Regions from separate parts of the Chryseobacterium pyrolae genome, predicted to be linked through region 4. Evidence: riboswitches for the same ligand, from Rfam matches in the RefSeq annotation. Region 4 holds a riboswitch; each other region holds the start of a gene.
What was found. A riboswitch is a leader RNA that binds a small molecule or an ion and turns the genes downstream of it on or off. The one in region 4 is predicted to bind S-adenosylmethionine.
Positions count from the first base shown of each region.

Region 1: it holds a riboswitch for S-adenosylmethionine, as region 4 does, so the genes downstream of both, NZD88_RS10895 (alpha/beta fold hydrolase) here and NZD88_RS10170 (SusC/RagA family TonB-linked outer membrane protein) in region 4, are expected to answer to the same signal.
Region 2: it holds a riboswitch for S-adenosylmethionine, as region 4 does, so the genes downstream of both, NZD88_RS12040 (TonB-dependent receptor plug domain-containing protein) here and NZD88_RS10170 (SusC/RagA family TonB-linked outer membrane protein) in region 4, are expected to answer to the same signal.
Region 3: it holds a riboswitch for S-adenosylmethionine, as region 4 does, so the genes downstream of both, NZD88_RS12395 (TonB-dependent receptor plug domain-containing protein) here and NZD88_RS10170 (SusC/RagA family TonB-linked outer membrane protein) in region 4, are expected to answer to the same signal.

Region 1 is NZ_JANZQH010000004.1:251,542-257,272, reverse strand. Features, by position in the region: gene NZD88_RS10905 (O-succinylhomoserine sulfhydrylase) at 1-723, opposite strand, end outside; gene NZD88_RS10900 (ACT domain-containing protein) at 816-2,354, opposite strand; gene NZD88_RS10895 (alpha/beta fold hydrolase) at 2,351-3,352, opposite strand; SAM riboswitch class I at 3,414-3,520, opposite strand; gene NZD88_RS10890 (MGH1-like glycoside hydrolase domain-containing protein) at 3,708-5,731, shown strand, end outside.
Region 2 is NZ_JANZQH010000005.1:115,274-121,004, forward strand. Features, by position in the region: gene NZD88_RS21315 (RHS repeat domain-containing protein) at 1-254, shown strand, start outside; gene NZD88_RS12040 (TonB-dependent receptor plug domain-containing protein) at 1,239-3,977, opposite strand; SAM-I-IV-variant riboswitch at 4,267-4,365, opposite strand; gene NZD88_RS12045 (outer membrane beta-barrel family protein) at 4,487-5,731, shown strand, end outside.
Region 3 is NZ_JANZQH010000005.1:196,941-202,671, reverse strand. Features, by position in the region: gene NZD88_RS12400 (alpha-amylase family glycosyl hydrolase) at 1-2,482, shown strand, start outside; SAM riboswitch class I at 2,592-2,700, shown strand; gene NZD88_RS12395 (TonB-dependent receptor plug domain-containing protein) at 2,799-5,219, shown strand; gene NZD88_RS12390 (APC family permease) at 5,140-5,731, shown strand, end outside.
Region 4 is NZ_JANZQH010000004.1:110,211-115,941, forward strand. Features, by position in the region: gene NZD88_RS10155 (hypothetical protein) at 1-529, shown strand, start outside; gene NZD88_RS10160 (transposase) at 642-1,076, shown strand; gene NZD88_RS10165 (hypothetical protein) at 1,073-1,297, shown strand; SAM riboswitch class I at 1,885-1,982, shown strand; gene NZD88_RS10170 (SusC/RagA family TonB-linked outer membrane protein) at 2,066-4,999, shown strand; gene NZD88_RS10175 (RagB/SusD family nutrient uptake outer membrane protein) at 5,019-5,731, shown strand, end outside.

The sequences.
Region 1 (5,731 bases), 140 kb from region 4:
GAATGGTGACATAGCAGGTCCCGTATTTCTTGCAAAAAGATAGATTTCTCTGATCAGATCAGCTTTTCCTACAGCTACGCCTCCTAATACTCTCCCTTGTCCGTCAATAAGTTTCGTGGCAGAATGTACAACAACATCTGCACCATATTTAATAGGTTGTTGTAAGTAAGGTGTTGCAAAACAGTTGTCTACAACAAATATCAGATTGTGTTTTTTCGCAATTTTTCCAAAAAACTCAAGATCCAGAATTTCAATAGCCGGATTGGTAGGCGTTTCAAGGTATAAGATCTTGGTATTGGGTTTAATGTATTGTTCAACGTTTTCGGCATCTTCGGCTTTGAAATAGGTGGTTTCGATATTCCATTTCGGGAAATACTTCGTAAACAAAGTATGGGTAGATCCGAAAACTGACTGGCAGCTTACGATATGATCGCCCGCATCCAGTAAAGTGGCAAATGTGGAATAAATAGCCGCCATTCCGGTTGCAAATGCATATCCTGCTTCTGCACCTTCCATTTTAACGATCTTATCTGTGAATTCTGTCACATTCGGATTTGAAAAACGGCTGTACAGGTTTTTAGATTTTTCTTCAGCAAAACTTGCTCTCATATCTTCTGCATCCTCAAAAATAAAACTGGATGTAAGATATAAAGGCGTAGAATGTTCGTCAAACTGAGTTCTTTCAGTTTGGGTTCTTATTGCGGAGGTTTCAAAATTTTCCATATAGTTTAATTATCAATGTACCAATGAATCAATATAACAATGTACCAATGATTGCTAGACTGTTACATTGCTATATTGTTACATTATTAATATTATTTAGTTTCACTTACTCTTAAAATATCACCGAAAACTCCTCTTGCAGTTACCTGAGCTCCGGCACCGGCTCCCATGATTACAATCGGGTTTTCTCCATAGCTTTCTGTATAAATCTCAAAGATAGAATCTGACCCTTTAAGCTGCCCTAAAGCAGAACTTCCCGGTACAGAAACCAATTTCACATCAAGCTGACCTTTGTCTTTCTGAAGGTCTCCGTGAAGGTCTCCTACATAACGAAGCACGTGTCCAGGCTCTTGCCCTTCTTTGATTTTCTGGTATTCTTCATCCAGCTCATCCAGCCTTGAGATAAATTCATTTTTATCTACTGATAAAAGATTTTCCGGAATTAAATTTTGGATATCGATATCCTGGAATTCATTGATCAGGTCTAGTTCTCTGGCCAGGATCAACAGTTTTCTTGCCACATCATTTCCCGAAAGGTCTTCCCGAGGATCAGGTTCTGTATACCCTTTTTCCATTGCTTCTCCGATGATGGTTGAAAACTTATCGTTTCTCACAGAGAAGTTATTAAAGATATAGCTCAATGAACCGGAGAATACCCCTTTGATCCTTGTGATATTTTCTCCTGAAAGATGTAATAATTTTATGGTGTCAATTAGCGGAAGCCCCGCCCCTACATTGGTTTCATACAGGTATCGTCTGTTGTTTTTACTCAACGTATATCTTAGTTTACGATATTCCTCGATGGGAAGTGTATTGAAAATTTTGTTAGAAGAAACCAGGTCAAACCCATTTTCAGCCAGGGCGTGATAGTTTTTTACAAAATCTTTGCTCGCTGTATTATCTACGACGATCAGGTTTTCCAGCTGATTTTCTTTGGAAAAGTTGATCAGTTCTTCAACATTTGATGGATGTTGTGCTGTTAAAACCTCATCATTCCAATCTGCATTAAAACCTTTTTTATTGAAAGCAATTTTTCTGGAATTGGCTACTGCTACTACTTTAAGGTCAATTTTCTTACGTCTTCTGATTTCTTCAGAAGATTGTAAGACCTGTTCTATTAAAGTCTTTCCAACATTTCCATGACCGATAATTGCTAAATGAACGGTTTTTGGTTTTTTGAAAATTTCAGATTCAATAACATTTTTCGTTTTCTCATCCTGTGACGAGGTCACTACAATATTCACTCTGTTTTCTCCTGCAACCTGGTTTAAAAGAAGGGGAAAAACATTATTTCTGGCCAGTTCTCCCAAAACTTTATTGAAATCTTCCGCTACAAATCCAAGTACGGAAACATTATTGATGCTATAGATTTGTGAAACTTTTCCTGATTTTCTTTCTTCTTCAAATTCATCAATAAGACAAGCAACTGCTTTTTCTGCATCTGCCTCATTGACCAGAATAGAAAGCCCATTTTCAATGGCCTGCTGGGAGATCACCCCTACACTGATTCGCGCTAAGGTAAGCGCCTTAAAAATTCTCCCGTCGATCCCGATTTCACCCAGGAAATCTTCTCCTTCAAATTTGATGATTGATCTGTTTTTTAAAAACTTGATTTCGTTCGCATTTCTCATCTGTTCCTAATTTTTTGTTTGTCATTGTCAGATAAAATTTCGCTTTCGCGCCATTCCATTCTAAAAATATTATGTATGATATTATTTAATTGTTCGTATTCCATTAAGAAGGCATCATGCCCGTGAATTGACTGTATTTCATGATAGAAAACATCTTTCTTTTTCTCTTTCAGGTGCTCAAAGCACATTCGGATTTCTGAAGCTGGAAAGAATAAATCGGTATCTACAGCGATCAGGTGCATTCGTGCTCCTATTTTCTCCAGTTTAGAATTGTCCGTATTGATATTCATCAGCAGGTGATTCATCAGCTTGTATGAATTCAAACTAAACCTTTCGTTTAATGAATTCCCGTGATAAATGAGCCAATCTTCTGACTCTAAGCGCTGATTTTCATGATGATATCTGTTTTGAAACCTGTTGTTTAAGGACTGTGGAGTTCTGTAACACAGCATAGCGTGAATTCTTGCTTTCTGCAAGGGTTCATCGTTTCCGTTCAGCAGAAATTTCTGAACCAGACACTGGGCGTGAAGCCAGTCATGAGTTTTAAGATCGCAGGCAATGGGGATAAATATCTCAGCGAGTTGTGGCTGCTTGGCAAGCATTTCCCAGGCAATTCCTCCTCCGAGAGAACCTCCAATAATGGCATATAAGTTTTTGATATGTAAAGCTTCAAGACCTTTCAAAAATATTTCTGCAATATCTGAAGGGGTGAAGTCTTCGTATTCGTCAATTAAAAAATGATCATATCCGTTTCCGGGGATATTGAAACAGAGAACGGTGTATGTATTCGTATCGATTGTCTTATTTTCACCGATCAATTGTTTCCACCATCCTTTTTCTCCGGAAACATTCGAATTTCCGGTCAACGCATGATTGACCAATATAATGGGTGCTGTAAACAGGTCTTTCCCGAAGATCTGATAGCTCAACGGGATATGGTATTCCTTTTGGGAATAAGTCTGATACGAAAGATTAATATAGTTTAGTTCTGTTTTCAATTCTATTATTATTTTAATACAATTGAAAATGCCACAGGAAATGGCTGAAAAGAACTTCAGTAAGTTATCTGTCCAAAATAAATTGGTAGAACGTAGCACCTTCTTTGCTTGCACAAAGGGTTGCTAAGGTTTCATAGGGTCTAATCCCTCAACCTTTCTTGATAACATTTTCAATATTTGAATGAACGCTCTGCAAAGATATGTCTTTCTTTCTAATTTTTCAAGAAAAAATATTTAATATTAAAAAATCCTGTAATGATAAGTGTTTCAAGGCTATGTTAAGAATTCTTCAGATGAAAGGAATTGGAATTATTTTTCAAAAAAACTACCTTCGTATTGAAAAAAGTGATGAAATATGATTGTTGAGAAAGAAAGATTACAAGATTCCAAATGGAAAAACTGGGGTCCATACGTAAGCAACCGGCAATGGGGAAATGTACGTGAAGACTACAGCCCGAACGGAAATGCATGGCATTACGCTAACCATAATAACGCAGAAAGCTACGCCTACAGATGGGGAGAAGAAGGCATAGCCGGGATTTCCGATGTAAAGCAGATCTTCTGTTTTGCGTTTTCATTCTGGAACAAAAAAGATAAAATAGTAAAAGAACGTTTCTTCGGTCTGAGCAACCCTCAGGGTAACCACGGAGAGGATATCAAGGAGATTTTTTATTACCTGGACAATACACCCACCCATAGCTATATGAAAATGGTGTATAAATATCCAATCAATGCATTCCCATATGACGATCTTGTTGCTGAAAACGGAAGACGCAGCAAACAGGAACCTGAATACGAGATTTTTGATACCGGAATTTTTGACAATGATGACTATTTCGATATTTTCATTGAATACTGTAAAGCCGATCACAATGATATTCTGGCCAGAGTAACGGTTCACAACAGAAGTAAGCAGGATGCTCCTATCGTTATAGCTCCTACTGCATGGTTCAGAAATAACTGGAAATGGGGCTACAACACCTATAAAGGACAGATGAATGCTTCTTACGACGGATGCATCGATATTAACCATGACAGCATTTCAATCAAAAAGCTCTATTCGAGAAACCTGGCTGCGAAAAGTGCTTTCTGTGAAAATGAGACCAATGCACCAAAGTTATATGGGGCCCCCTATACCGGGAATACTTATTTTAAGGATGGAATCAATGATCATATCGTTTACGGAAGTAATACGGTAAATGCTGAAAAAAGAGGGAGCAAAGCTTCTTTTATAATTGATGAAATCATTGAAGCAGGACAATCTAAGACTTTTGATTTCAGATTATGTCCTAATGAGACGGATGAACCGTTTAATCAATTTGACGAGGTCTTTACTACAAGAATTGCTGAAACCAACGAATTTTATCAGGAGGTTCAGAGTGAAACGACAAACGAGGATGAAACAAATGTCCAGCGGCAGGCTTTTGCAGGACTGCTTTGGAATAAACAATTCTATCATTATAATGTCGGGAAATGGCTGAAAGGCGATCCGAATCATAATGCGCCAAGAAACTTCAATGATTATGTAAGAAATACGGAATGGAATCATCTTCACAATAAGGATATTATATCTATGCCTGACAAATGGGAGTATCCATGGTATGCAACCTGGGATCTGGCGTTTCACTGCGTTCCTTTTTCTATCATTGATGCTGAATTTGCCAAGGGACAACTTCTTCTTTTAACCAAGGAATGGTATATGCACCCGAATGGACAGCTTCCTGCTTATGAATGGAACCTGAGCGATGTGAATCCGCCGGTACATGCATGGTCCTGCTTCAGGGTTTTTAAAATTGATGAAAAGCAAAACGGTAAACCCGATCTTTTATTTCTTGAAAAGGTTTTCCAGAAACTTCTCCTGAATTTCACCTGGTGGGTCAACCGGAAGGATCAAAGTGGTAACAATATTTTTGGTGGCGGTTTCCTTGGACTGGATAATATCGGAGCTTTTGACCGTAATATGGAACTGAAAGACGGGCAACATCTTGAACAAGCGGACGGAACGAGCTGGATGGCCATGTACGCGCTTAATATGATGCGTATTGCCATGGAACTCGCCCAGTACTATCAGGTGTATGAGGATATGGCTATTAAGTTCTTTGAACATTATCTGTATATCGCGGAAGCAATGGAAAACTTAGGGGATGGCAAAGAAGGCTTATGGAATGAGGAAGACGGCTTTTTCTATGATGTGCTGCAACTGGGTAACGGCGAAAGTGTTTCTTTAAAATTAAGAAGTATTGTGGGGTTGATTCCAATGTTTGCCGTAGAAATCATAGACCATAAACTATTGGATAAGATGCCTAATTTCCAGGCTAGGATGGAATGGGTATTAAAAAATAAGCCCGAGCTAACGAAACTGGTTTCGCACTGGGATGA
Region 2 (5,731 bases), on a different contig from region 4:
TAAGTAAAGTAGCAAAGTATGGAGGATATGGTTTAGCTGCTGTTTCTGTTGTTGCCACAGAACTTCAATATGCAGATGGCCAGATAGGAGAAACTGAAAGAATAATGAATCACATGATGACCGGAGTAGGACTAATTCCTACACCTTGGACAATTGGAGCTGGTCTAGTGTATGGAGTTGTTACAGGTGGCTATCAAGCTGTAACAGGTAGAAGTATTTTCAATGATATGGGATTAGGTCCTCAAAAAAAATAATATTATATGATTAAATTTATAGATTATTTAATTTTCCATTTAGATTGTTTATATAAAAGAATGGACAAATTTAAATATAAAGATAGAGGAACAGAGAAATTTTGGTTGGTCGTAGTTGTTTCTATTTTTATTAATCTGAATACTTCAAGTATTGATAATGTTTGCCTGGGTAACTATTTGCATATATACCATAAGTATATTTTTTTCTTAATGATTCCAATTGTAATGGCTTTGGTCTACTATTTCTTTATTAAAAATGAAAGGTTTTTAGAGTATGAATTTAAAGAAAGCTACAAAGGATATTTAGTATTACTTATATTATTTATATTAACTGTAATTTTAATGTTTATGGTCGTTCCAAGAAAGAATTATTAATATTTTTAAATTGCAATAGTTATTATCCTTTGGAATTAGGTAATGTGATAATGTTTCAAAAATATTGGTTTCTTTTATTAATCAATAGTAACGGGAAATAATAAACAATAATTATATAGAATAGAGTGATCCTTTGGTCACTCTATTTGTTTTTTAATAGAAAATTGGAAAGAGCACAGTAATTGTTTTCGTTGGCTCAGTCCCGACCTTTTTTTAGACCACAAGAGAGTGTTTATAATGATGGGCTCTCGCAGATCTGGCTGATGGAACAGATTCTCAATTCACGCTTTTTTTAAACATTAAGATCAATGAAGGATGTAAGGTTAGTTAAGAAAAAATCAAATGATTTTTTAAGTTGTAGGTCTTAAAGCGAAGCTAAAACTAAATATTCTTAAAAGCTTAACAGAATCTTAATGGTTTGAATTTTTTCTCTCACAGATGAACGAGCAAAAGTAAAAATCTGCATCATCTGATTAATCTGCGTGAAATTTTAAAATTATTTGATCTCTATCCATTTCCAAGTTTTGTAATTGATCCCTTTTGTTATTCATCCAAACAAAAAAACAGAGAATGAATCTCTGTTTTTTTTTGCTTTATCTTATTTATTTTTTAAAATTTAAATTCTACTCTCGCGAAAACGAAACGTCCTCCTATCCCGTATTGAGAAACCTGTCTGGAATACACAAACTGGTTATCAGCAGTCAATGAACTTATATTTGGGCTTTTGGAAGGCAGTATATTGAATATGTTATTGCTTCCTACCGTCACCGAAATATTCTTGTTAAAATCATATCCTACAGAAAGATCGGTCACAATACGGTCATTTAAAACAAAATGCTCTCTACTTTCTGTAACTCCGTCAAAATTGGCATCCAGCACATCAGCATCTGTCACTTTTCCAAAGTAGGAATTTCTAAGAGCAACCGTAAGTGCAGAGAATTTCAGGGTATTAGCAAGGGTTGCTTTTATGTGCGGTACAGCTTCTTCAAAATAGACTCTGTTCGGTTCAGAGAAATAATTATCGATCTGGCTTACCAGTTTAGGAGAGGCATGAATATCACCAATCCTTTTGGTCTGATTCAGGTTAAGCCCCAGATTATTTTCCAGAGATATTCCCTCCGAAATCCTTGAATTCTGAGAGATGGTGATATCCAATCCTTTGGTTTGGGAATCTACCGCATTGGCAAAGAAATTCGCAGCACTGGCTCGCGCGATATCAAAAGCACTTTGCAATACCTGATCATCAGGGTTGTTAATCTTGTCTGGACGGAAAAATAAATCGGTAAGCACTACTCTATCTTTAATCTTGATCAGATAGGCATCTGCTGTAAAGACCAGACTTAAAGCTGGAATCTTCCAGGTAATCCCCGTACTGTAAGACTGTGAAGTTTCCTGCTTCAATTTTGGAATTCCTAAGGCCTGAGCTGCTTCAGAATTATTTCTAAAAGTCCCGACTTGTGTTGTTTTTCCCTGCTGGATCAATGTAGACGTGGAGCTGTAGTAAATCTGTGCTAAAGAAGGCGCCCTGAATCCTGTGGAAACCGCTCCTCTCCAGTTAAAATTTTTAGCCAGTTTTACATTCGTGGCTACTTTATAATTAAAGGTAGAACCAAAGTCGGAATAGTTTTCGTACCGTACCGCTCCTTCTACCAACCACCAATCAGTCGGCTCAATTTCCACATCAGCATATGCTGCAACACTGTTTCTGCTTCCTGAAGCTGCATTATCCGGACTGAAACCTGGAAACACCTGTGATCCCGCAGGTCTTGTAACTCCAAAAAAGTCAGTCGCTTTTTCATTGTCAGGAGTAGCACCAGTCACTACACGTCCAAAAATATCATAGGAAACATAAGAGTTTTCATTTCCTGCATTCACTTTATAGTTTTCATAACGGTATTCTCCTCCGAAGGCTACGTTCAGGCCGTGAAGGACATCATATTTTTTTGAGAAATCCAGATTCAGGGTATTTTGTAAAAATTCAGAACCTCCTGCTTTAAAAGTTCTGGGTGAGCTGTCTCCCAGAGAGGCATTAAATGTATTGACGACCCCGAAATTAAAAGCATTCTTCCCGAAAGTATTGCTCAAATCTACATTCCAGCCGTTCCATTTCCCTTTGATCCCTCCGGCTAAGGAATAATCATTCACATTGGCTTCAATCTGCGGCAAATATCCATTGGGAGTAATGGCATTGATATTCCTTTCTGTGTTGGGAAGACGGTAAAATCCTCCGGCATTTCCCAAACGATAACTATACCCTCCAAAGGAATAGACTTTCCAGTCTTCATTCACCGGAATTTCAGAATTGAAAAAAAGCTGTCCTGACTGCAGCTTGGACTGTCCTGCCCTCAGACTGAAATCCTTTCTCTCCAACCCTCTGTAAGTAAGCTCCTGGTCCGTAAAGTCTTTTCCTAGTAAACCCTGCAATGCAGCAATGCTGTTGGCTCCTGATATTTGATTCTTAAAATCCTGTGAAAAATAACCAACCTGAGAGGCATACTGCTTGACGGTATTGATGATCTGTTGACTGTTGAAAGTATTGGTAATGTTTTTATACAGTCCATCGATATTCACTCCATCCTGTAATGCCCGGTAATTAATAGCATTATAAGCATTATAAATATTACCTTCTCGTACACCCGCTCTTGAATACGGATCACGGTATTGTACGGATCCTGTTACATTAATGAAGCCTTTCTCACCAATTTTCGCTCCATAGTTCAGATCGGCTGAAATGGTCTGTCCGTCTATTCCTGCGGAAAAATTATTGGCGACCGGAGAAGCGTATCCCCCAAGGAAAACCTGTCCTGACAGTCCCAACCTTCTTTTAAGACCCAAATTCACGACTCCGGCAATGGCATCAGAGCCGTATTGTGCAGAAGCTCCGTCTCTTAGTACTTCAATTTTCTCCAGGGCAAATGCAGGAATAGCATTAAGGTCCGTCCCTACCGAGCCTCTCCCGGGAGTCAATGTAACATTGATAAGAGAAGACTGATATCTTCTTTTTCCATTAAGCAGGACCAGAACCTGATCCGGACCCAGTCCTCTGAGAAGGGCAGGATCTACAAAATCGGTTCCGTCATTGACCGTATGTGAGGTAGAAGAAAATGAAGGCACCACATAGTTGAGGGCCTGACTTATATTATTAACAGGACTTTGTCTTAAGATTTTTGAGATATTGATGATATCTACCGGAACCGGAGTTTCTGTAAGAGATCTTCCGGATCCCCTCGACCCCAGAATAACTACATCATCGATCTTTTTGGATGATGCCGAATCCGACTGTCCAAAGTAAAATACTGAAATGAGTGCCGCTGAAGCTATGATTGTTTTTTTCTGAAAATTGCGCATGTGTTTTCTATTTTTTTATTACTGATTGTTTGTTTGATTTTTGGCAATAGTATTCCCGTAACCTTATTTTAAGGTTACCGTGAAAAGCCTGAATGTTGGGTTTATTTTTTAAAGAAGTCTAAAAACAACAACACATGCGCATGTGAAAATGGCATGAAAAGAGGTCAGAATAATGAAGGGACACTTCATGATCTGAGAAACGAAAATTTAAATTGGTCTTGTGGTTTCCCTTGTCTTTAAACATTGATTTTATTTTTAAAACAAAAATGTCAAGATGGGTAGAAAATAGAGAATAAACATTTTTTCCGGGCATACCGGCTTATCTATTTTAGCACCTTGCTTGTTTTTGCAGGTTGCTATCCCATCTATGAGATTCTTGATAATTACACGGCAAAGATATAATTATTTCGGAATAAAAAAAATAATTGCTTAAAAATTTAACTTTTCGCAAATTTTACCGTAACAAATTGTTCTTTTTTACGTCTAACTGAACAGTAGTAAAAAACATTATGAAAAAAACTATATTAGCTTTATCCCTGTTGGGATCTTTTTTTGCCTATTCGCAAGAGAAGAGCAGCAATAATGCAGAGAAGGAAAAGCAAATTGAAGGCGTAGTTATTACGAAAACTAAAAAAGCCGTTGAACAGAAAGCAGATCGTACGATTTTTGACTTTTCTGAACAGCCACAGCTGAATAACGGTAACGTTCTGGAAGGGATTAAAAAACTTCCCGGATTGGTGGCTACCGATATTGCAGGAATGATGTATCAGGGTAAAATCCTGGATGTGTACCTGAACGGAAGACCTCTAAATATTACCTCCAATGAATTAAATTCTTTCCTTGAAGGAATGCCTGCCAATTCGGTAGAAAAAATTGAAGTAATTACGCAGCCGGGAGCAGAATTCCCTGCCACTTCAGGAGGAGCAATCATGAATATCATTACGAATAAAAACGCTAATAAGTATTTAACGGCAACCTATTCGGGAAACTACTCATTTACCAACTACGATAAGTTCAGAAGCAGAACAACGCATTCTGTGAATCTGAATGCAAGAAATAAACTATTCGGCTGGCAGCTGAATGTGGGTCAGAATTACCGTGAAAGTATGCTGAACGGTGATCAGGACGTAATTCTTCATAACAATACCGACAGAATAGGACGTGGGTATTTTGCGAAATCAGGTCTTACTTTTGATCTTGGACAGGACAGATTATTGGTGAACTACGATATTTACCACAACAATAACGACAACTATACCGCAAGTAGAGGGCTTGCCGATATCCTTGTCAACCTTAATCCTATCACCTATCGGGAAGCTGATTATCAAGCATCGGATGTGGCTCATACCAACAATCTAAGACAAGAAGGGGTCGTGACGTATCAGAAGCGTTTCAGCGACAAGTCTCAAAAGCTGGACTTCCAGTTTGGATATACGAAATCTGACAGTAAGTTTGCTCAGGATAATTTTTTCCAGGAAGGTAATTATACTGATAACGGGCAATTTTTCCGTAATGCCGGGATTAATGATGTTCTTAATAATAAATCGGATATGAGGATCGCGAATTTCAAGGTCGATTATTCTCAACCGATAAAACTTCTGGATGGCGGGAAAGTGAGTTTAGGCGGTTTATATGAAAGACAGGATTATGATACGGAAAGTAAAGGGCTTACCAATTTAGAATATCAGAGGCAAACAGCTTCTACTTATCTTGAATTTCAGGCAAAACTTAAGAAGTTTGACTTTATTTTAGGC
Region 3 (5,731 bases), on a different contig from region 4:
AAAAGATAAAACAGGCTCCCATCAAACCTCACCGGATATTTTTGTCAATGTTGGTATTTTAAACTTAAGCTTAACCAATCCTGTAGCCAATAGCCTGACCACGGTTCCGGCAGGAAACTCTATAAATATTACGGCAACAACCAACGTTAATGCCACATTTCAGTTAAAGGCAAACGGAACAGTGGTGAATTCTACCTCTACTCCTTCACAGTCTTATAATTACAGTTATACGGTAACTCAGGACGCCAACATGGAGCTGATTGCAACAGACACTAATTCAAACTCAAAAAATGCTGCTTTCATCCTACAGACTCCCAGAACAGTAATTTCGGAAGCAATTCCCAACTGGATCAGACAGGGAATTAATTACCTTCCTACAGATCAGACAAAAGTGGGTCTCGCCCTGTATGCCCCTCATAAAAATTTTGTCCATGTCATCGGAAGCTTCAATAACTGGGCAGTGAATGACACGTATTTAATGAAAAGGGACACCACAAATCCGGATCTTTACTGGATCGAATTAAATGGTCTGACTCCACAACAATTATATACTTTCCAGTACAGAACCAATGATCTGAAAAAAGTAGCAGACCCTTATTCGCCACAGATTTTATCTTCCTATGATGATCAGTGGATCTCAAGTTCTACCTATCCGAACCTGCCAACGTTTCCTGCAGGACAGGACTTCGAAGTTTCAGTATTTAAAACCGGACAGGCTCCTTATAACTGGCAGATGACCAATTTTCAAAGACCAGCTAAAGAAAACCTGGTGGTGTATGAATTATTACTGAGGGATTTTACGCAGGAAAAAAACTGGCAGTCACTGATCAACAAGATCTCTTATTTAAAAAATTTGAATATCAATGCCATCGAGCTGCTTCCCATTATGGAATTTGAAGGAAACCTTTCGTGGGGCTACAATACTTCTTTCCATTACGCATTAGACAAAGCTTACGGAACTCCTGAAAAATTCAAAGAATTTGTCGATCTGTGTCATCAGAACGGGATTGCTGTTATTTTAGACATTGCCTTTAACCATGCAACGGGACGTTCTCCTCTGGCGAGACTCTGGAATATTGATGCCGATGGTGACGGTTATGGTGAAATAGCGGCTAATAATCCTTATTTCAACCAGGTTCCCAAGCATTCCTATAATGTGTTTAATGATTTCAACCATACAAGTCCTTCAACTCAATATTACGTTGAAAGAAGCCTTCAGCAATGGCTGACTGAATATCATATCGATGGATTCCGTTGGGATCTTACTAAAGGATTTACCCAAAACTGCTCTGAAAATGATGAAGTCTGTACCAATGCTTACCAGCAGGACAGGGTAGACATTATGAAACAGTATGCTGACAAACAATGGGCTATCGATCCGAACTCCTATATGATTTTCGAACATTTGGGAACAGATGCAGAAGAACAGCAGTGGGCGAACTACAGAATAGCGGAAGGAAAAGGAGTAATGCTGTGGAATAAGCAGACCGATCCATATAATCAGAATACGATGGGCTATAAGGATAACAGCAATTATGACAGAATGAACCACAGTCTTCACGGGTTTACCAATATGAGCGCAGTGGGATACGGGGAAAGTCATGATGAAGAAAGATTAATGTTTAAGAACCTTGCCTATGGAGCTGTTAACGGAAGTTACAATGTGACCAATTTGAACACTGCCTTAGAAAGAATGAAAACATTCGGGGCTACATTTTTTACCATTCCCGGACCGAAAATGATCTGGCAGTTTGGAGAATTAGGCTACGAATTCAGTATCAACCGTTGTGCAAACGGAACGATCAGCAGCGGATGCAGAACCGATGAAAAACCTGTTGCCTTTACATTAGGCTATGATACCAATGCAAACAGAAAAGCGGTATATGATACCTGGGCTAAAATTATCAATATCAGAAATAGCCATCAGGTTTTCAAATCTAAAACATACACGATAGAATCCAACAACCTTACCAATGATCCTGAAGGACTGATCACAAGGATTTATGTGTATGATAATGCAATAAGTGGAATGAAAAACGTTGTGGTGCTGGCTAATTATACCACTTCCGCACAAAATGTTGTTCCCTATTTCCCTTATGCAGGGCAATGGCAGAACCTGATGGATAATACGATCTCGAATTTTGCTTCTACCACAGCTCCTATTATGCTACAGCCCGGAGAGTTCAGAATTTTTGGAAATTATGCAGGTGCCTTATCAACATCTGATGTGAATGCAGCTAATAAACTATCACTTCAGATTGCAGATAATCCGGTAAAGAATGGATTGGTAAAATTGATCTATCATAAAGCAAAGAATGGGGAAATCGCCATCTTTGATATGGACGGTAAAAAACTGGATTCATTTAAGTTAAATCAGGAAAACGGAACCTATGAATTGAAAGTAGGATATCCGCCAGGCACTTATCTGGTTCATCTACGTTCCGAAACAGGCACGGCAATTCAGAAGATGATGATTAAATAAATTGAAAAAAGAGGGATGATGAAAAGACATTATCCCTCTTTTTTATGTATAGTACAGAATATATAAATCTACTTTTTGTTAATTAAAAATATTAGTCTACTTTTGCAGCAGATTATCGAGAAAGGTGGAGGGATTTGGCCCTATGAAACCTTAGCAACCTGCACGTCTCTAAAAAGTGTAAAGGTGCTAATTCCAGCCCGTTGTGGGGAAGATGAACAAAGTCAATATTCTGGCAGCAATTCCATTTCTTGAAGTCTTTTATATCTGCGGATGAGCTCCGTGGAAGCATGTTATTATTAATTTACAAGAACAAAAGATGAAAAAATTAAGCCTGTCTGTTATACTCTTGGGATCTGTTTTGGTCAATGCGCAGGAACAGGAAAAAGGAACTCAGATTGAGGATGTAGTGATCGTAGGAAACCGGAATGCCAAAAGAACAAAACTGGAAACCCCGGTTCCGGTAGATATTATCAACATAGAAAAGCTGCAGAGATCTGCTCCGCAGACTACGGTTCAGGATCTTCTGAATTATGTGATCCCGTCATTTAATACAGTGAGGCAGTCCGCTTCTGACGGGACGGAACATATTGATCCCGTAACCTTAAGAGGAATGGGTCCTGATCAGGTTCTGGTCCTGATCAACGGAAAAAGAAGACACACCACTTCATTGGTCAATTATCAGAATACGGTCGGAAACGGATCTGTCGGAACAGACCTGAGTACAATCCCAGTAATTGCTATTGACAGGATAGAAGTTCTGAGAGATGGTGCAGCAGCACAATATGGTTCAGATGCCATTGCAGGAGTTGTGAATATTATTCTTAAAAAAGATATCGGAGCATCGGCATCGGCATCTTACGGAATTAGCGGCCGCAATGATGGAGAAACGTATCAGGCCGGAATCAACTACGGATCCTCTTTGGGAAAAAAAGACAGCTATGTCAATCTTTCCCTACAGTTGAGCCATAGAGGAAAAACCACGAGAACCCAAAATCATGACCTTGATATTTTCGGGGATAATTTTGCTTATGAATTTGCCGATGATCCTGACGCGGCCAGAGCAGCCGATGATCAAAAGATAAGAGAACTGGGACTCACCCGTGATGATTTTAATTTTCAGATCGGAGATGCTCAAATCAGACAGGCCCAACTGTTTTTTAATTCCGAATATCCTTTGAGTGAAAACTTCAGGCTGTATTCCTTCGGTGGTTTCAGCATGAAAGAAGGAAAAGGTTTTGGTTTCAGAAGGCTGCCAAGTGAAACATCCAATGTAGTTTCCTCCATTTATCCCAACGGATTTCAGGCTTCTCTGGGATCCCAGGTTTATGATTTTTCCTATGCTTTAGGAGCTAAATACAATGTCAATAACTGGCTGATTGATTTAAGCAATACTTTTGGAAGTAATACATTCAATTACAATGTAAACAATACCAATAATGCTTCTTTGGGGGCGAAATCTCCGACAAGTTTTTACGCAGGAGCACACAGTTTCCTTCAGAATACGGTCAATCTTGACGTTTCTAAAAATATCAATCAGTTCAATGTAGCATTTGGAGGAGAGTTCCGTTTTGAACAGTATGAGATCAAGCCCGGAGATGAAGCTTCTTACACCCGTTATGATATCAACGGAAATCCGGCTGGCCCAGACTCTAAGGTTGACGGAAACGGAGGTTCACAGTCATTTATCGGTTTTTCACCGGATAATGCTTTGAAAAAAGCCAGGCATTCAGCGGCAGTATATGCAGATGTTTCTTATGATCTTGCTAAAAAATTAAATATAGATCTGGCTGGGAGATTTGAAAACTATTCAGACTTTGGAAATACCCTGAACGGAAAACTGGCCGTGAGATATGAATTTGTAAAAAACTATGCTATACGGGCGGCTGTCGGAACAGGTTTCAGGGCTCCCTCCCTTCAGCAGCAGTATTTTAATAATTCCTATGCGGATATTTCCACTTCAGGATCGGGAATTGTGACAAAAGGAATTTTTAGGAATGACAGTGATGCCGCCAGAGCGCTGGGATTTGATAAATTAAAGCAGGAAACATCAGTAAATGCAAGTGCCGGATTTGCTCTAAAGCCTGCCAACAGGCTGCTTGTTACTATTGATGGCTATTGGATCAGAGTGAAAGACAGAATTGTGATCACTAGCAATATTACAGATCCAAGACTGGCTGAGTATAATGTAGAAAGCGGAAGGTTTTTTGCCAATGCAATTGATACCGAAACAAAAGGTGTTGATGTGGTGGTTACCTATGACTGGAAATTGGGTGCTGGAAATTTAAATATCAATCTGGCAGGAAATTATACAGAAACAAAGATCAAAGATTTTCATTTTCCTGAAAAATTAGTACCTGCCCAAAATGAATTCTTCGGGCCGGACCAGATCAATATCATCGAAACCCTGTCTCCAAAAACAAAAGCTTCCCTGGGACTGAATTATGCCATTGGAAAATTCAATTTCATGGCAAGAAATACGTATTTTGGTCAGGTCATAAGAGATGGGTATCCTTTTGGGAAAGTTCAGAGTTTTACCCCTAAAGTAGTAACGGATGTGAGCGTAGGATACGATATCACAAAAAGTATTAATCTGACGGTGGGCGCCAATAACGTATTTGATGTCTTTCCGGATCTTCAGATTTATGAAAATTCATATTATGGAGTATTTAAGTATGCTCCGGTTCAGATGGGAACACTGGGGAGCTATTTCTTTGGAAGACTTAATTTTAATTTTTAACTGCGAAATGAGTACTGCTACACACCAGATCGGCTGGAAAACCGCCGCTGCTATTGTCGTTTCCAATATGATCGGGACGGGGATATTCACCACTTTAGGCTTCCAGCTTTCTGATATTACGAATACCTACAGCATTTTTCTGTTGTGGATCATCGGTGGGATTCTCGCTTTGTTTGGAGCATTTTGTTATGCTGAGCTGGGATCTTATTTTAAAGGAAATGGGGGAGATTATATTTATCTCAAAGAAACCTATCATCCTGTTTTTGGCTATCTGGTCAGCTGGATCTCTCTGATTATTGGTTTTTCTGCGCCTGTTGCTCTGGCTGCGTTGGCTATGTCAAAATACCTTTCAGCATTTAATTACACCTTTGGAAACGGCTTTGCCATTGGATTTATTTTTTTGGTGGCAGCGGCCTTGTCATTCAGTCTTAAAACTTCGAGCAGATTCCATAATTTTTTCACCTTTATTAAAATCGCTTTTATCATTGTTTTGGTCATTCTTGGTGTAGTAA
Region 4 (5,731 bases):
TAGTGCTACCGTAGGAGCCGGAGCTGTTATTGCCCCAGGAGAATTAGTATATTATCATTCTTCAATTCCACGTAAGACCACGTCGTTTCTTTTAAGCCAGTTTCTTAACGATCTTCCGATCATTAATAATACGTTCAGAGTGGATGCTTTCATCACTTCGCCTAATGCATTTGATTCGAATGGGTCCAATACCAATTTTGATCCGCGTCTTTATAATATTACAGCTGCCAATGCAAAAGTATGGGTTTCAGAAGTATCTACCCACACAGGAGATTCTCATGGTGCCAATTTATTAGTCTTTCCCAATAATTACGCACAATTTGATGACGGAGTGTATCTTACCTATGGCAGAAACGAGACCGTTACTTTTGACATTACTACTGCAGATAACAAATGGTATAGAGTCTATTATGCATTGCGTATAGATAATAAATCTTTTACAAGTGCAGGGAATGGGAATACGACTAATGATTCCAGTACTTTAGATAATACATTGGAGGTTTTCGTATCCATTCAGAGATTATATTAATTGAATGATTCATTGAATATTGGAAAGGGGAACTGTGGAAAGTTCTTCTTTCCTATTTTCAATAGATTAAAAGTAAGATCATATCTTAAAAAAATACAGGAAGGAGAATCTGATGAAATTTAATTTTAAAAATATTCATATTGGAGAATGCATAAGAGAAAGAGTTGAGGAAATGGAAATTTCAATGATCCGTATCTGCAGTTTTCATAAAGCTACTGAGGAAGAAATTAATGCAATGTATGCCCGCAAAGATCTGGATACAGAAGTTCTTCTCAGGTGGTGTAAACTCCTCGAATACGATTTTTTCAGAATTTATTGTCAGCATCTTATATTATTTGCTCCTGAAAACCACTCCCATCATATAGCATCAAACACCGGAACCTTTCCTCCTAATTTTAGGAAAAATGTATATACCAGACAGGTTGTAGATTTTATTTTAGAATTAATTAATACAGGACAGAAAACAAAATTTCAGGTCATAGAAGAGTATAGAATTCCCAAAACCACCCTGTATAAATGGATGAGTAAGTATAATGAGATGGAATGAAGAAGAAATATGAATTTGATTATTTATTAAATCAAGATAAAGCCCAGGTTGTAAAGCTGCTGGGACAGGAGTTTAACTTCTATCCATCCAATGTTTGGACATATGTTTTGGAAACGGGAAGCTTCTGGAGAAAAACGGTCATGTTTATATTTTACGAAAATGAAATAGTTTTTAAAATAGAAATAAAAAGAATGTATGGAAAGCTCAGGTCCAAATTATAAAAAAATATACTCCGACCTTATTTTTAAAAAGTATCCTGAAAAATATCAATCCTGTAGTTCCATTTTACAGAAAGAAGTTTTATCCACATTGGATGTCATTAAACTGAATCAAATAATTTTCACTTGTGAAAATCTGGAGACCTCATTATTTAATCAAAAAATGAGGTCTTATGATAGGGTGACGATCATGGAGATTTTAGAATATCAAAAGAAAAACAAGCTTAGTAATACAAAGGTGGCTGAGGAGTTTAAATTAAGCAGAAATTCAATAGCGAAATGGAAAAAAATAGAGATAAAGTAATGGCAATAAGATAATATTTAGCTGAAAATTATAAAAAATAATCAGAGTAATCTGAAAAATGACGTCATTGACGTCATTTTTTTATTATCAAATCTCATGGTATAGTTTCTCCATTGTGTTTACTGATATTTATCATGTGTAAGGAAATCGATAATGGTTTTAAGCCTCTATTTTTGTGGTTTTTACAATGTATTTAAGTTAATTTTTGAAAATCTATCATAAAAAAAATTAAAGTCTACTTGTTTTGTAGACTAATTGTTTTTAGCTTTGCAGACCTATTTCGATCGGCTTATAAAGAAAGATGGAGGGAACTGACCCTGTGAAGTCTTGACAACCTGCCCCTGTGCAAGGTGTTACATTCAGCCTTTAAAGGAAAAATAAGCATTTGGTTAATCGTATTTATCGATGCCCTTTGCTGACTTTTCTGCAAAGGGTTAATTTTTAATATATGATAAATAAAATTGATTATGATTAGTAAAGGTTTAATTAATTCTAAAATTTGGCTTCCACCAGTCGCTGTATTTTTCCTGGGGATGATCAGTGTACACGCACAGGAAGTCAAGCCCAAAAAAGATACGATCAAAGAAAAAGAAATCGATGAAGTGGTAGTGATAGCTTATGGTAAAGCGAAAAGAACAAGCTACACAGGTTCAATAGCCACCATCTCCAGCGATAAGATCAATAACAGACCTGTTACCAATATTACGAAAGCACTTGAAGGGCAGGTTGCAGGGGTTCAGGCTGTGAGTGCTTCGGGGCAACCGGGATCTACGGCTTCCATCAGGATAAGAGGTGTAGGTTCCATAAGCGCTTCAAGTGATCCTCTTTACGTAGTAGACGGAATTCCTTTTGACGGAAACATTAATTCCATCAGTCCTAATGATATAGAATCCATCAGTGTTTTGAAAGATGCTACGGCAAGTTCATTATACGGTTCAAGAGGAGCCAATGGAATCATCATTATTACAACGAAATCCGGCAAAAAAGGAGAATCAAGAGTTAATTTTAATATCAGCCAGGGATTTTCCAGCAGAGCGGTAAAAGATTATAAGCAAGTCAGTACAGATCAGTATTTTCAGCTGTATTGGGAAGCATTGAGGAATGGTTACAAATCTCCTCAGATATCTTCTCAGCAGGCAGGGCAGATGGCAAGTGACAACCTGGTTAATGCCCTTGGAATCAACCCTTACGGCGCTGCTTATCCAAAACCTGTAGGGGCGGACGGAAAACTTCTTCCCGGTGCAAAACCTTTATGGAATGATGACTGGCGGGATATTCTTCAAAGAACGGCTTCCAGAAGTCAGGTAGATTTTGATATCAGCGGAGGCAGTGAGAAAAGCAATTATTTCTTTTCATTGGGCTACTTAGATGATAAGGGAATTGCCATCGAGTCAGGTTTTCAAAAATTTGGAACGAGATTGAAAATCAATTCAGAAGTTAAAAAATGGTTGAATGCAGGCGTGAATTTAAGCTATACGAACAGTATCCAGAACGCACCGCCATCTTCAGATTCCAGACAGGACAATATTATTCAGGCTGCAAGAGTAGTTCCATCGTTCTATCCGTATTACGAAAGAAACGATGATGGAAGCTACAAGCTGAATGCAGAAGGGAACAGGATCTATGATTTCGGAAAGTACAGGCCTACCAGTGCTTTGCAAAATCAGAATGCAGCAGCAACGTTGCCTTTGGATAAAAATGAAAATAAAGAAGATAATTTCTCAGGAAAAGGATTTTTAGAATTTACCTTCCTACCCGAACTGAAATTTAAGACCAGTTTTTCTGTCGATTTAGTGAATTACAACGGACATTATTACTCGAATCCGCTTATTGGTGAAGGAAGTGAAATCGGGGGTTCTGTAACGAGATCAAACAGCAGAACACTTTCTTATACGACCAGTAATATTCTGACGTATGACAAGAAATTCGGGAAGCATCATATCAATATTTTAGGAGGTCAGGAATTTTATAAATATGATTTTCAGACGATTTCAGGTTCCAGAAGCCAGTTTTCTTTGCCTTACTATTATGAGCCTGATGCCGCAGCCTTATTGGGGAGTTTCAGTGGGAACAGTGACAAGTTTTCCCTGTTGAGCTTCCTAGGAAGAGCAGAATATGATTTTAACAATACCTACTTTTTATCAGTTTCAGGAAGGGCAGACGGTTCTTCAAGGTTCTTTGCCGATAACAGATGGGGGAAATTCTGGTCTGTGGGAGGTTCATGGAAAGTCTCGAATGAAGATTTTATCAAGGATTTAAATATCTTCAATCAGCTTACATTACGTGCAAGTTATGGTGGTCAGGGAAATGATAAATTACGGAGACCAAACGGATCTTCGCTTTATTATGCTTATCAGGAACTATACAAATTCTACAATAATCTGGGTGAGCCGGGAACCGTTCTTGAAAAAATACAGACGAATGATGTTAAGTGGGAAACCAATCTCAATTTAAACGTAGGTCTTGAGTTTGCCATTCTGAATAACAGGGTGAAAGGTAATATCGAATATTTTAAAAGAAAAAGTCAGGATCTTTTGTTTAATATGCCGGTGGCTCCATCTTTAGGAATCAGTGATTTCCCTTTTAATGTTGGAACGATACAGAATACAGGTTTTGAGTTTTCATTGTTCACAACTCCTATCAAAAATGATAATTTCCAATGGAATGTAGATCTGAATCTGAGCACATTAAACAATAAGATTACAAAGCTGCCAAAAGGAGCCGTTATAACCGGAACCAAGCGTTTGGATGTGGGAGGTTCTATATATGATTTTTATCTTCAGGAATGGAAAGGCGTAGATCCTTCCAACGGAAAGCCTTTGTGGAGATATATCTATCAGGATGCCAATGGAAATACAATAGACGGAACCACTTCCGAATATGCAAAAGCTACAAGAACTTTCCAGGGATCTGCCTTGCCTAAAGTGACCGGAGGGATTACCACAAGTATTGCTTACAAAAACTTTGATGTATCAGGATTACTGACGTTCAGCATCGGAGGAAAAATCCTGGATACAGATTATACGTCCTTGATGTCTAACGGAAGTTCCGGTGGACGTGCCTGGAGTGCAGAAATGCTGAACAGATGGACTCCGGAAAACCCGAACACGGATGTTCCTGCATTAAGTACAACAACGAACAACTGGAATTCTTCTTCTTCAAGATTTTTATATTCCGGAACCTATGCAAGACTTAAAAATGTGAGTTTGGGCTATACGCTTCCTTCAGATTATTTTGAAAAACTGGGCCTGAAAAAGTTTAGAATTTATGTTCAGGCAGAAAATCTTCTGACGTTCTACAAACATAAAGGAATGGATCCGGAACAGGCACTGGATGGAACTACATATTACAGATATCCTGCGATGAGAACGATAACTTTCGGTCTTCAGGCGACTCTTTAAACCTTTAAAATTTGAAACAATGAAAAAATTAAAATATATATCTTTTGCTCTTGTTGCTCTCTGGTCGCTAACAAGTTGTGAAAATGAGCTGGAAACGGCTCCTACAGATCAGGCTAATGGCGAAGAGGTTTTCAAAACAGCGGAAAGTGCAGAAACGGTAATCAATGGCGCATGGGCAAAATTTAATGATGATGGACCCACCTATGCAAATATCGGGTACTCAACAGTTTTGAGAACGAGTGATGCGATGGGAAGTGATGCTGCTATTCTTACTAATAAATATGGATTCCCATCTGCCTACGCTTTTACGGAAATGATTAACAATACGCTTTCGCGTCCACAGTTTATATGGTCTACATTATATTCCACCATTAATAATATGAATAATGTGATTGCCCGTATTGACCAGACAGAAGGAAGCCAGGCAAAAAAAGATCAGGTAAAAGGACAGGCTAAAGCATTACGGGCTTTCTGTTATCTGAACCTGGCCAGCTTTTATCAGTTCAGTTATCTGAAAGACAAAATGGCACTTACAGCTCCGATTTATACGGAACCCTCAACCATCAGTTCTGTTCCAAAGAAAAAAGCAAGTCTTGAAGAAATTTATACATTGATTAAAAGTGATTTGACGGAAGCGGATAACCTTTTGACTAATTATACAAGAAATAATAAGGACAAGATCAACAAAGCGGTAGTCAACGGACTTTTAGCAAGAACTTACCTGAATACCGG